Regions from separate parts of the Aromatoleum evansii genome, predicted to be linked through region 1. Evidence: riboswitches for the same ligand, from Rfam matches in the RefSeq annotation. Region 1 holds a riboswitch; the other holds the start of a gene.
The links. A riboswitch is a leader RNA that binds a small molecule or an ion and turns the genes downstream of it on or off. The one in region 1 is predicted to bind cobalamin.
Positions count from the first base shown of each region.

Region 2: another riboswitch for cobalamin. It lies ahead of bluB (5,6-dimethylbenzimidazole synthase); the one in region 1 lies ahead of cobM (precorrin-4 C(11)-methyltransferase).

Region 1 covers NZ_CP141259.1:4,882,034-4,887,592, reverse strand. The annotation lists gene U5817_RS22885 (cobalt-precorrin-5B (C(1))-methyltransferase) at 1-1,138, opposite strand, end outside; gene U5817_RS22880 (precorrin-8X methylmutase) at 1,152-1,838, opposite strand; gene U5817_RS22875 (sirohydrochlorin chelatase) at 1,842-2,831, opposite strand; gene cobM (precorrin-4 C(11)-methyltransferase) at 2,831-3,637, opposite strand; cobalamin riboswitch at 3,814-4,035, opposite strand; gene rquA (rhodoquinone biosynthesis methyltransferase RquA) at 4,208-4,927, shown strand; gene U5817_RS22860 (DEAD/DEAH box helicase) at 5,058-5,559, opposite strand, start outside.
Region 2 covers NZ_CP141259.1:1,051,694-1,057,252, forward strand. The annotation lists gene U5817_RS04690 (diguanylate cyclase) at 1-863, shown strand, start outside; gene U5817_RS04695 (hypothetical protein) at 936-1,607, opposite strand; gene fba (class II fructose-bisphosphate aldolase) at 1,656-2,720, opposite strand; gene bluB (5,6-dimethylbenzimidazole synthase) at 2,856-3,611, opposite strand; cobalamin riboswitch at 3,656-3,861, opposite strand; gene pyk (pyruvate kinase) at 3,900-5,348, opposite strand; gene U5817_RS04715 (cache domain-containing protein) at 5,538-5,559, shown strand, end outside.

The sequences.
Region 1 (5,559 bases):
ATTCCTCCACGGTGACGATGGGCACGCCTTCGAAATTGCACGCGAGCACGGTGAGGCGGTGCGGGCCGGGATAGCGGTCGCGCAGAGAGCGGATCGCGCGTAGCGCGAGCGCGCGGTGGAAGGGCACGGTGAGGCCCAGTTCGGCGAGGCTTTCGGCGGCGAAGCGCGCGGTCTCGGCGGCGCGGATCTGCTCGACGACGTCCGGCGGCGCGCCGACTTCGGTCGCGGCCTCCGCGATCAGCGCGCGGTCGATCTCCTCGCGCCACGCGTGCGTCACCGACAGGCCCTGCGCGATCTTCGTCAGCTTGCCGACCATCGCGCCGACGACGACGCGCTGCATCCCGTGCTTCACCGCCGTCGAAAAAGCCGCCTTGACGAAGTCGCCCATCTGCACGAAGCAGGCCTCGTCGAGTTCGGGGAACTCGCGCATCGCGCACTTCTCGGTGCGCCCGCCGGTCGTGAACACCACCGTCGTCTGGCCCTGATTCGCGGCGACATCGACCGCCTGGATCACGCTCGCGCGGAAGGCCGCGGTCGAGTACGGGCGCACGATGCCGGTCGTGCCGAGGATCGAAATTCCGCCGAGGATGCCCAGGCGCGCGTTGAGCGTCTTCTTCGCCATCTCCTCGCCGCCGGGCACCGAGATCGTCACCTCCAGGCTGTCGCCCGCAGCGAGGATCGGGGCGCCGGCGCGCGCGACGTTCTCGCAGATGTTCCTGCGCGGCACCGGGTTGATCGCCGGGCCGCCGACTTCGAGCCCGAGGCCCGGTTTCGTGACGACGCCGACGCCCGGTCCGCCCTTCAGGATCACCTCGCCGCCACCGCTCGGGATGCGGCGCACGTCCGCGGTCAGATGCGCCTTGTCGGTCGCGTCCGGGTCGTCGCCCGCGTCCTTGATGCTCACGGCATGGGCGCAGTCGCCTTCGATGCGGCCATCGCTGATGCGGAAACTCACCTGCATCGTGTTCGGCAGCACGCACTCGATCTCGGCCGGCACCTCGCCGTGTACAAGGCCGAGCGTCGCCGCAGTCGCCGCAGCGGCCGAGTTTGCGCCGGTCGTGAAGCCCGTGCGGTTGCCGCGCTCGCGCTTCGCGTCGCCCTTGCGCACCTTCTCCGGCAAGGCGTGGCCCGCTGCCATGGCTCGTCCCCGCTTACGCCGCCGGCGCCTGCTGTTCGCGCTGGCGTGCCTCGGCCAGCCCGAGCAACGCATGGATCGCCGCGACGACCAGCGTCGAGCCGCCCTTGCGGCCGCGGATCACGATCCAGGGCACCTCATCGACTTCCGCCATCAGGTCCTTCGACTCGGCCGCCGACACGAACCCGACCGGCATGCCGATCACCAGTGCCGGCCGCGCGCCTTCCTCGCGGATCAGGCGCACGACCTCGATCAGCGCCGTCGGCGCGTTGCCGATGCCGACGATCGCGCCATCCAGCAGCCCCAGGCGGTGCGCCTTGCGCATCGCCTGCACGGCGCGCGTGGTCTCCTCGGCCTTCGCCTGGGCTATCACGTCCGCGTCGGAGATGAACTGGTGCGTGCTCATGCCGAAGTGCGCGAGGCGCGAGGCCGACAGGCCGACGCAGATCATCTCGACGTCGGCGACGATGCGCGTGCCACCGGCGAGGATCGCCGCCAGCCCCGCCGCCACCGCATCGGCGTGGAAATCGGTCAGGCCGTTGAATTCGAAGTCCGCGTTCGCATGGATCATGCGGCGCACGACCGGCCATTGTTCCGGCCGATAGTCGTGGCGGCCGACTTCCGCGTCGATGATCGCGAAGGAGTCGTGCTCGATCGCGCGTCCGGCGGCCGTGAGCTGTTCGGTGACGACGTTGCTGTTCATGGTTCAGGCGTGGGCGTGGTGGGCGCAGCCGGCGTGCGGCCGATTGGTGGTCGATGAGTGGTGCGAACAGGCGTGACCGTGATCGTGGCCGCCGTGCGCATGACCGTGATCGTGGTGGTGGTGAGGGTGGTCGTGCCCGTCGTGCGCGTGGTGACCCGCCGTGTGGCTATGGTCGTGCAGGTGTTCGTCCTCGGCCGCGAGGCGGTACTTGCAGCCGTCGCATTCGAGCAGCGCGGTTTCACCGCTTTGTGCATCCGCGACGCGCGCCTCGACCAACTTGAAGATGCCCGGGTCGAAGCCGAAGTGCGTGCCGAGCGCGAAGGCGATCTGCGGATACTGTGCGCGTAGCCGTGCGAGCTGCGCGTCGATGCGCTCGATCAGCACGCCGGTGAAGAGATACACCGGCACCACCGCGATCTGCGTCATCCCCAGGCGTACCTGGCGTTGTACAGCCGTCTCCAGCCGCGGCCAGGTCACGCCGGTGAAGGCGAGATCGACCAACTCGTGGTCGGTATCCTCGAAGATCCAGCGCGCCATCTTCGCGAGCTCGCCGTTCGCGCCTGCGTCCGACGAGCCGCGGCCGAGCAGGATCACGCCGGTCGTGCAGGGGTCGGGCATGTGCAGTGCGCGCATCAGGCGGTCGAGCTGGCCCGTCAGCACGTCGAAGATCTCGCGCCCCATGCCGAGGTGGCGGGTGCAGTCGAAGGCCACGCCCGGATGGCGTTCGCGTGCCGCCTCGATCGCAGCCGGGATCTCCATCTTCACGTGGCCGGCCGCGTTGAGGATGAAGGGGATCACGATGACGCGCTTGACCCCGTGGGCGGCGCGGTCGAGGCCCGCGTCGAGCAGCACGTCGGCGTACTCGATGAAGCAGGCCTCGATGCGCCACTCGGGCCGGCGCTCGCGCCACGCCTGGGCAAAGCGCTCGATCTCGTCGTTGCCCGCGCGATTGCGCGAACCGTGGCCTACCAGCAGGATCGTGGTGTCTTGCATCATGCGTTCTCCGTGACAGAGGCCCGGCGGAAGCGGTGACTGAAGGCCGGGTCGTAGAGTTTGGAACGGGCGATCTCGGGCCAGTCGCGCGCGCCCAGGGCGGGGCTGGCGATGATCATGGCCTGCGAGGCGATTCTTTCTGCCTGGCACTTCTTCTTGATGTCGGCGAGGGTGCCGCGCACGACCTTCTCCTCGCCCGGCCAGCTCGCCTTCTGCACGACGAGGATCGGCGCGTCCTCCGGCCAGCCGGCGCGGCGCAGCGCGTCCTGCACCTCATGCAGCAGCGTGATCGACAGGAAGATGCATAGCGTCGTGCGGTGCGCGGCGAGCGCGTCGAGCTCCTCGCCCGCCGGCATCGGCGTGCGGCCTGCGACGCGGGTGAGGATCACCGTCTGCGTGACTTCCGGCAGCGTCAGCGTCTCGCCGGCTGCCGCGGCGGAGGCCATCGCCGACGACACCCCGGGCACCACCTTCCACGGCACCGCGGCCGCATCCAGCAGCCGTGTCATTTCGACCAGGGCGCCGTACAGCCCCGGATCCCCGGTCTGCAGGCGCACCACGGTCGCATGGCAGGAGGCCGCTTCGATCAGCCAGGCCGCCATTTCCTCCAGCGTCATGTCCTTCGAATCGCGGATCGCGCAGCCTTCCGGCGCGTGGAGCGTCGCCGCCTGGTCGACGAGCGAGCCCGCGAACAGGATGCCGCCCGCCTGTTCGAGCAGACGGCGGCCCTTCACGGTGATCAGGTCCGGGTCGCCCGGACCGGCGCCGACGAACCACACGGTTCCCGGCAGGGTATCGGAATGCATGACGCCTCCCCGCGAGTGCATTGAACACGCACCGGGGATGGCAGCAATCGACGACGCCGACGAGCGGACGCGGTCGAGTGCAACTTGAGGCTGGGTCGATGAGGCGAAACGGACGGGCCTGAGCCCGCAACGGACGCGATCGGATTCCAGTCGGCAAGCCCACACCCCGGGGCACAAACCTTCCAAATCGATCGGGCCGGTCTTCTGGCTCGCCTTCCACCGGATTCCGCCGCCTTCCCGAGCGCGAGGCTCAGTGGCGTGTGGCGGATCCGTCAGGCTTACAGCAGCGGGGGCTGCGCCGGACTGGCCGGAGGATCTGATCCTCCGACGTCACCGGACTTCCCGTTTCACCCCGGCGCGCGGTCGCACGCCGGGGAACCCGGATCGAATTCAGCGCGGAGCATAGGCGATATTCATCCCGCGATGCAAGTGTCGCTACGCCAGACGGGGCCGCTGCGACAACGGTTATCCTGCCGCCTGCCCATGCCGGGGAGTCCGCATCCCCGTGAATACGGCGAGGGTATGCACTCGGCGTTCCGCGCTTCAGCAGATCCGGTTATGCTGACGGACATGACACAGATTTCTGCCGATCCCGCCATGATGCAGCCTGCGACTAACGCCTGTGCCGTGCCGTCCTATCTGTCGCGCACCTATCACTGGGCCTATCTGAGCCATCGCACCCTGCCCTGGCTGGACAGGGAGTGGGTCGTTTCCGCCATCCTGTGGGGCAACGCCCGACGCCTGATGCGCGCGGCGGTCGAGGAGTTCGCGCCGGGGCAGCGCCTGTTGCAGGCCGCGTGTGTCTATGGGCCGTTCTCGCGCCTGCTCGCCGAGCGGGTCGGCTGCACTGGCGCCCTCGAAGTCATCGACGTCGCGCCGATCCAGGTTGCGAATGCCCGCCGCAAGCTCGACGGACTCGTGCACGCCGAGGTGCGCCAGGGCGACCTGGCGCGGCCCGATTGCCTCGCGGCCGAGTCGCATGCAGCGGTGTGCTGCTTCTTCCTGCTGCATGAAGTTCCGCCGGTCGAACGTGCGTGCATCGTGCACAACCTCCTCGGGGCGGTCGAGCCGGGGGGCAAGATCGTGTTCGTCGATTACCACCGCACGAGGCCGTGGCATCCCCTGCGTCCCGTCATGGCGCAGGTTTTCCGCTGGCTCGAGCCTTTCGCCCCTTCGCTGCTCGATGCCGACATCACCGCACTTTCGCCGCGGGGTGAGGGGTTCGAATGGACAAAGACCACCTTGTTCGGTGGTCTCTATCAAAAAGTCGTCGGGGTGCGGCGCGGCTGAACCGCGCCGTCGACCCGGAACCGGATACCGTTCGGGCTGAGCCCTTCGACTTCGCTCAGGCCAGGCCTGTCGAAGCCTGGCCGCCGCCCTTCGACAAGCTCAGGGCGAACGGACGTGTTTGGCGGATCGGTTAGCTGTCGCCGCGATTGCCCGGCTTGGCGCTGAAGAGCGCAGCCCGCGGCGCGGGGCTGCGCCCCGAGTCCGGACGTGCCGCTGCGCGCGGCGCATCGGCCGTGCGCGGCGCGCGGTTGGCACCTGCTTCCTGAGCGCGCGGTGCACCGCTCCGGTTCGCTTCGCCGTTGCGTGCAGTGCGATTGCCTTGCGCCTCGCCGCTGCGGGCCGGGCGATTCGCCGGCTTGCCACCGTTGGCCGCTGCGCCCTGCGTGCCCTGGCGTGAGGGCTGGCGGTTCGCCCCATGCGCCTGCGCCCGCGGCGCGGGACGTTCGGTCTGCGGCTGGCGCGGCGCGCGTCCGTCGTTGCGCCGTCCCGACGACTGGCGCGGATCGCGCGGCGGGCGGTCGTTGTCGCCCGGATCGGGCGCGTGGGTCACGAATTCCGGCACGGTGGCGCGCTCGATGGTGCGCTTGATCAGGCGCTCGATCGACGCAAGATAAGGCCGCTCCTCGCTGTCG
Region 2 (5,559 bases), 1.6 Mb from region 1:
TCGATGGCGTGCAGGGCAGTCCGTGCCGCTGGTGCGATCCGCAGATCCTCGTGCGCAGCGACATGTGCCGCGCCAAGCGCTCCGGCCATACCGTCGACGGGCTCACCCAGCCGGGCATCTGCTATGCGTTCAAGCAGCCCGAGGAAGCGGGCGAGACGCGGCGCCACTACTGCGTGCCGATCATGCAGTCCGGCTCGGTGGGCAGCATCGTCCAGCTCGTGGTGCGCGAATCCGAGGCCGCGCGCTTCCACGCGCAGGTCCCGTACGTGAACGTCTACGTGCGCGAGATGGCGCCCGTGCTCGAGGCCAAGCGCCTCACCGAGACGCTGCGCGAGTCTTCGCTGCGCGATGCGATGACCGGACTGAACAACCGGCGCTTCCTCGAGGAATACGTCGACACCCTGGTCGCCACCGCGCGTCGGCGCAAGACCGAGCTGGCCATCCTGGTGCTGGACATCGACTACTTCAAGATGGTCAACGACACCTACGGCCACGATGCCGGCGACGCCGTGCTGAAATCCCTGGCTGCCGTGCTGCGGACCTCGGTGCGGGCGTCCGACATGGTCATCCGTTTCGGTGGCGAGGAGTTCCTCATCGTCCTGCAGGAAACCGAGGCCGAGAACGCGCTGCGTGTCGCCGAGAACATCCGCGCCACGGTCGAGGGCCTGAAGATCCAGATCGGCGGCGCCGTGCTGCAGAAGACGATCTCGATCGGCGTCGCGATGTTCCCCGAGGACAGCCAGACCTTCTGGCAGGCCGTGAAGTTTGCCGACGTGGCCCTCTACCGCGCGAAGGAAGACGGGCGCAACCGCGTCGTGCGCTTCAGACCCGAGATGTGGGAAGGGCACGCCGACTCGTACTGAGCGGCGCCAAGCGGCAGAATTGCCCGGGATCGCCCGCCGCGCGGCGGGCGGGCCCTCAACTGCAGGGCGGGATCAGCCGCCCTTCTGCCAGAGGGCGACCAGGGCGTCGCGGTGCGCCGCGAGCTCTCCGAGCGCCACCTCGATCACCGGGCCGCTCAGCGTGTGTCCGGCACAGGCGCCGCGCAGGCGGACTTCCGAACCCTGGATGGCCACCACCAGCCCGTCCTGATTGGCCTGCAAGCGGCTCTGGCGGTCTTGCTCGCTGACCAGCACGCTGCCGTTGGTGAGGTTCAGCCGTGCGGCGAGGGTGGCGTCCTTGCCGGAACTCAGGCGCGCCCCGACCACGCAGGGCACCATGCGGAATTCACCCGCGAGCGCGAGGGCATGGCGCCGCAGGAAGCGCCCGCGCTCGGCGTCGGCGAGGGGCACGCGCCCGGCCGAGCGGCGCGCAAGCTGATCGAGTTCGTCGTCGGTGAGATGCGGGCCGGCGGCGACGAGCTCCGCGCGCGGAACCGACGTCGCGGCGGTGTTCAGCACGTCGAGGTGATGGTGGTGGGAAAGCACCGCGACGCCCGCCTTCGCGAGCTGCTTTGCCGTCACCGTCGGCATTCCCTGCAGCACCATGGCGCCGAGGAGTTCCTGCACGGCCTTGCACAGCTTCTCGTGACTGGCGTCAACGAAAGCGGCGGGCGCCTCGAGTTCGAACTCGAAGCTGACCGTGAGCTTCAGGTTGGGCTTGGACATGGTTGCGCGGGTGTGCGCCGCGCCCGAAGGCGCGGGCCCGTCCGGGGCTTAGCGGACGACCTGGGTGAGCTCGCCGGACTTGTAGCGCGCGGCGATCTTTTCCAGCGACATGGGCTTGATGCGGCTGGCCTGGCCGGCGCAGCCGAAGGCCTCGAAGCGGGCCTTGCACACCAGCTTCGCGGCTTCGCGGGCCGGCTTGAGGAATTCGCGCGGATCGAACTTGGACGGGTTCTCGAACAGGAACTTGCGCACGGCGCCCGTCATCGCGAGGCGGATGTCGGTGTCGATGTTGATCTTGCGCACGCCGAACTTGATCGCGGTCTGGATCTCCTCGACCGGCACGCCGTAGGTTTCCTTCATGTCGCCGCCGTACTGGCGGATGATCTCGAGCAGTTCCTGCGGCACGCTCGACGAGCCGTGCATCACGAGGTGGGTGTTCGGCAGGCGTGCGTGGATCGCCTTGATGCGGTCGATCGCGAGGATGTCGCCGGTGGGTTTGCGCGTGAATTTGTAGGCGCCGTGGCTCGTGCCGATCGCGATCGCCAGCGCGTCGCAGTCGGTCTGCTTGACGAAGTCGGCCGCCTGGTCCGGATCGGTGAGCAGCATCGAGTGGTCCAGCGTTCCTTCCGCACCGACGCCGTCCTCTTCGCCGGCCTGACCGGTCTCGAGCGAGCCGAGGCAGCCCAGTTCGGCCTCCACGGTCACGCCGATGGCGTGCGAGAACTTCACCACCTCGCGGCTCACCGCGACGTTGTACTCATAGGAGGACGGCGTCTTGCCGTCTTCCAGCAGCGACCCGTCCATCATCACGCTGGAGAAGCCCGAACGAATCGCGCCCATGCAGATCGCCGGCGACTGGCCGTGATCCTGGTGCATCACGACGGGGATCTGCGGATAGGCCTCGACGGCGGCATCGATCAGGTGGCGCAGGAAGGCCTCGCCGGCGTACTTCCGTGCGCCGGCCGACGCCTGCATGATCACCGGGCTGTCGCACTCGGCCGCGGCTTCCATGATCGCCTGGACCTGCTCGAGGTTATTGACGTTGAACGCCGGCAAACCGTAGCCGTTTTCGGCGGCGTGATCGAGCAGCTGGCGCATGGAAACGAGGGGCATTGTCCTTCTCCGGTATCAAGTGCGGGCACGCGAAGCGTGCCGGGTTGCGAATTGGCTCGCATTTTAGCGTTTGTTGGGCGGCAGCGGGTCCGGCGAAGGAAACGGCATGCAAATACCCGCCGCCGCGTCGTGTCGTCAGAGCGGCGGCAGGCCCCGCGCGGCGAGCGCCTGGGCTGCGCGCAGCTCCGCGCGCAGCGACTCGGCGTCCGCGTGCTCGCCGCCCCAGCCGTCGAAATGCACCAGCTCGTCGAGCGGCAGGCGCTGACGCCAGCCGGCTGTCTGCAGTTCGGGCTGGTCGAAAAAGTGACTGACGTGGCCGATGCACAGGTAGGCGACCGCCATCACGCGCTCGGGCAGCGACAGGATCTCGCGGATCGCCGACTGACGGAAGATGCTCACCCAGCCCACGCCCAGTCCTTCTGCACGGGCAGCGAGCCACAGGTTCTGCACCGCGCACACCGAGCTGTAGAGATCCATCGCCTTGATGTGCGTGCGGCCGATCACGACAGGGCCGGCGCGGTCGCGGTCGCAGGTGATGCACAGGTTGATCGGCGCTTCGAGGATGCCCTGCAGGCGCAGGCCGGAATACACCTCGCGCTGCTTGCCCTCGAACATCTGTGCGGCTTCGGCGTTGGCGAGCGTGAAGGCGTCGTGCACGCGCTGCTTCACGGCTTGGTCGCGCACGAGGACGAAGCTCCACGGCTGCATGAAGCCCACCGACGGGGCGAAGTGTGCGGCGGTGAGAATGCGGGCGAGCATGTCGTCGGCGACCGGCTCGGGCAGGAACTGTCCGCGCACGTCGCGCCGCGCGAGGATGTTGCGATACACGGCGGCGCGCTCGGCGTCGTCGAACTGGTGGTGGGCCTGGTGGCCGGGCGTGGCGGTCTTCATCGATTCCCCTTGTGAAGCGCAGTGGACGGCGAACGGACCAGTCCGCCGTTGTTCTGCCTCCCGGCCGGTCTTCTGACTCGGGTTCGTCCCGCGCCGCGCCTTCCCGACCCGCGGGTCAGTGGCATCTTGCGGCGGCGGTCCCCCTCACAGCGCTGGGCACGTTGCGGAATCGCGGTGCTGCCGGCAGCACCGCCTCACCGCATTCCCGATTCTCCCGCGGATCGCGGGCACCGGGAGGCGTCATGGAAAGCCTGCCAGTCTAGCAGTCGTGGCGCGAGCGCTGCACGCTCACTGCTCGTTCAGGTGCGGCGCGGGATGCTCGCCTACGCGCACGATCTTGAGCGTGTTCGTGCCGCCGGAGGCGCCGATCGGTTCTCCGATCGTCAGCACGATCAGGTCGCCGTGCTCGACGACGCCCTGGTCGAGCAGGATCTGTTCGGCTTCCCATAGCAGCAGGTCACGATCCTGGTGCGTCTGCGACATCAGCAGCGGGAATACCTCGCGGTACAGCGTCATCTGGTTGCGGGCCGCGGTTTCCGGTGTCAGCGCGTAGATCGGCACGCCGCTGTTGAGGCGGCTCATCCACAGCGCGGTCGAGCCCGTCTGAGTGAGCGAGGCGATGGCCTTGACCTTGAGGTGCCAGGCCGTCCAGATCGCCGCCATCGCGATCGACTGGTCGATGCGGGTGAATACGCGGTCGAGCACCTCGCGGTCGAGCGTGACCTCGGCGGACTTTTCCGCCTCCAGGCACACGCGGCTCATCGCCTCGACGACATCGACCGGATATTTGCCCGATGCGGTCTCCGCCGACAGCATCACGGCGTCGGTGCCGTCCAGCACCGCGTTGGCGACGTCCGACACTTCCGCGCGTGTCGGCACGGGGCTGCCGATCATGGATTCCATCATCTGCGTCGCGGTGATGGTGAGCTTGTTGCGGTCTCGCGCGGCGCGGATCATCTTCTTCTGCAGTGCCGGGACGGCCGCGTCACCCACCTCGACCGCGAGGTCGCCGCGGGCGACCATGATGCCGTCGGAGGCGTCGAGGATCTCGTCGAGGTTGGCGACCGCCTCGGTGCGCTCGATCTTCGCGATCAGCAGGGCCTCGCTGCCCGCGGCGCGCAGGAGCTGCTGCGCCATGTACATGTCGGCGGCGCTCTTGGGGAAGGAGACGGCCACGAAGTCGACGCCGATGAGGGCGGCGGTCTTGATGTCGTCCATGTCCTTCGCGGTCAGCGCCGGTGCGGTGAGGCCGCCGCCCTGGCGGTTGATGCCCTTGTTGTTGGACAGCTCGCCGCCGACGCGCACGGTGGTGTGGATCTCCGCGCCGACGACGCGATTGACCACCAGCTTGATGCGGCCGTCGTCGAGCAGCAGGACGTCGCCCGGCTTCACGTCCCTGGGCAGGTTCTTGTAGTCGAGGCCGACGCGCGTGGTGTCGCCCAGCTCGCAGTGCGCGTCGAGGATGAAGTCCGCATCCTTGTGCAGATGCACCCGGTCGCCGGCGAACCTGCCGACGCGGATCTTGGGACCCTGCAGGTCGGCGAGGATGCCCACAGGCCGGCCCGCACGTGCCGAGGCCTCGCGGATCGCGGTGGCACGCGCGATGTGGTCGTCGGCCTTGCCGTGCGAAAAATTCATGCGCACGACATCGATCCCCGCATGCACCATGCGTTCCAGGACTTGCGGATCGGACGAGGCCGGACCCAGGGTGGCGACGATCTTCGTGTGGCGCGGCATGTTGTCTCCGTGTCGATATGCATCCAAGAACACGATTCTACCTGCGCGCGGCCGGGCGACGGGACCGGCGGGTGAGGATTTGCGTCGCGCACGATGCATATGCCTTGTGCGCACTTCAGGTACTCGACAGAAGCTGTAGCTTCCTATAGTTTTGTCTTCATCAATTCAATCCGTGGACCCGCGAACGCCATGAAACTCGCCCCTGTCGCTT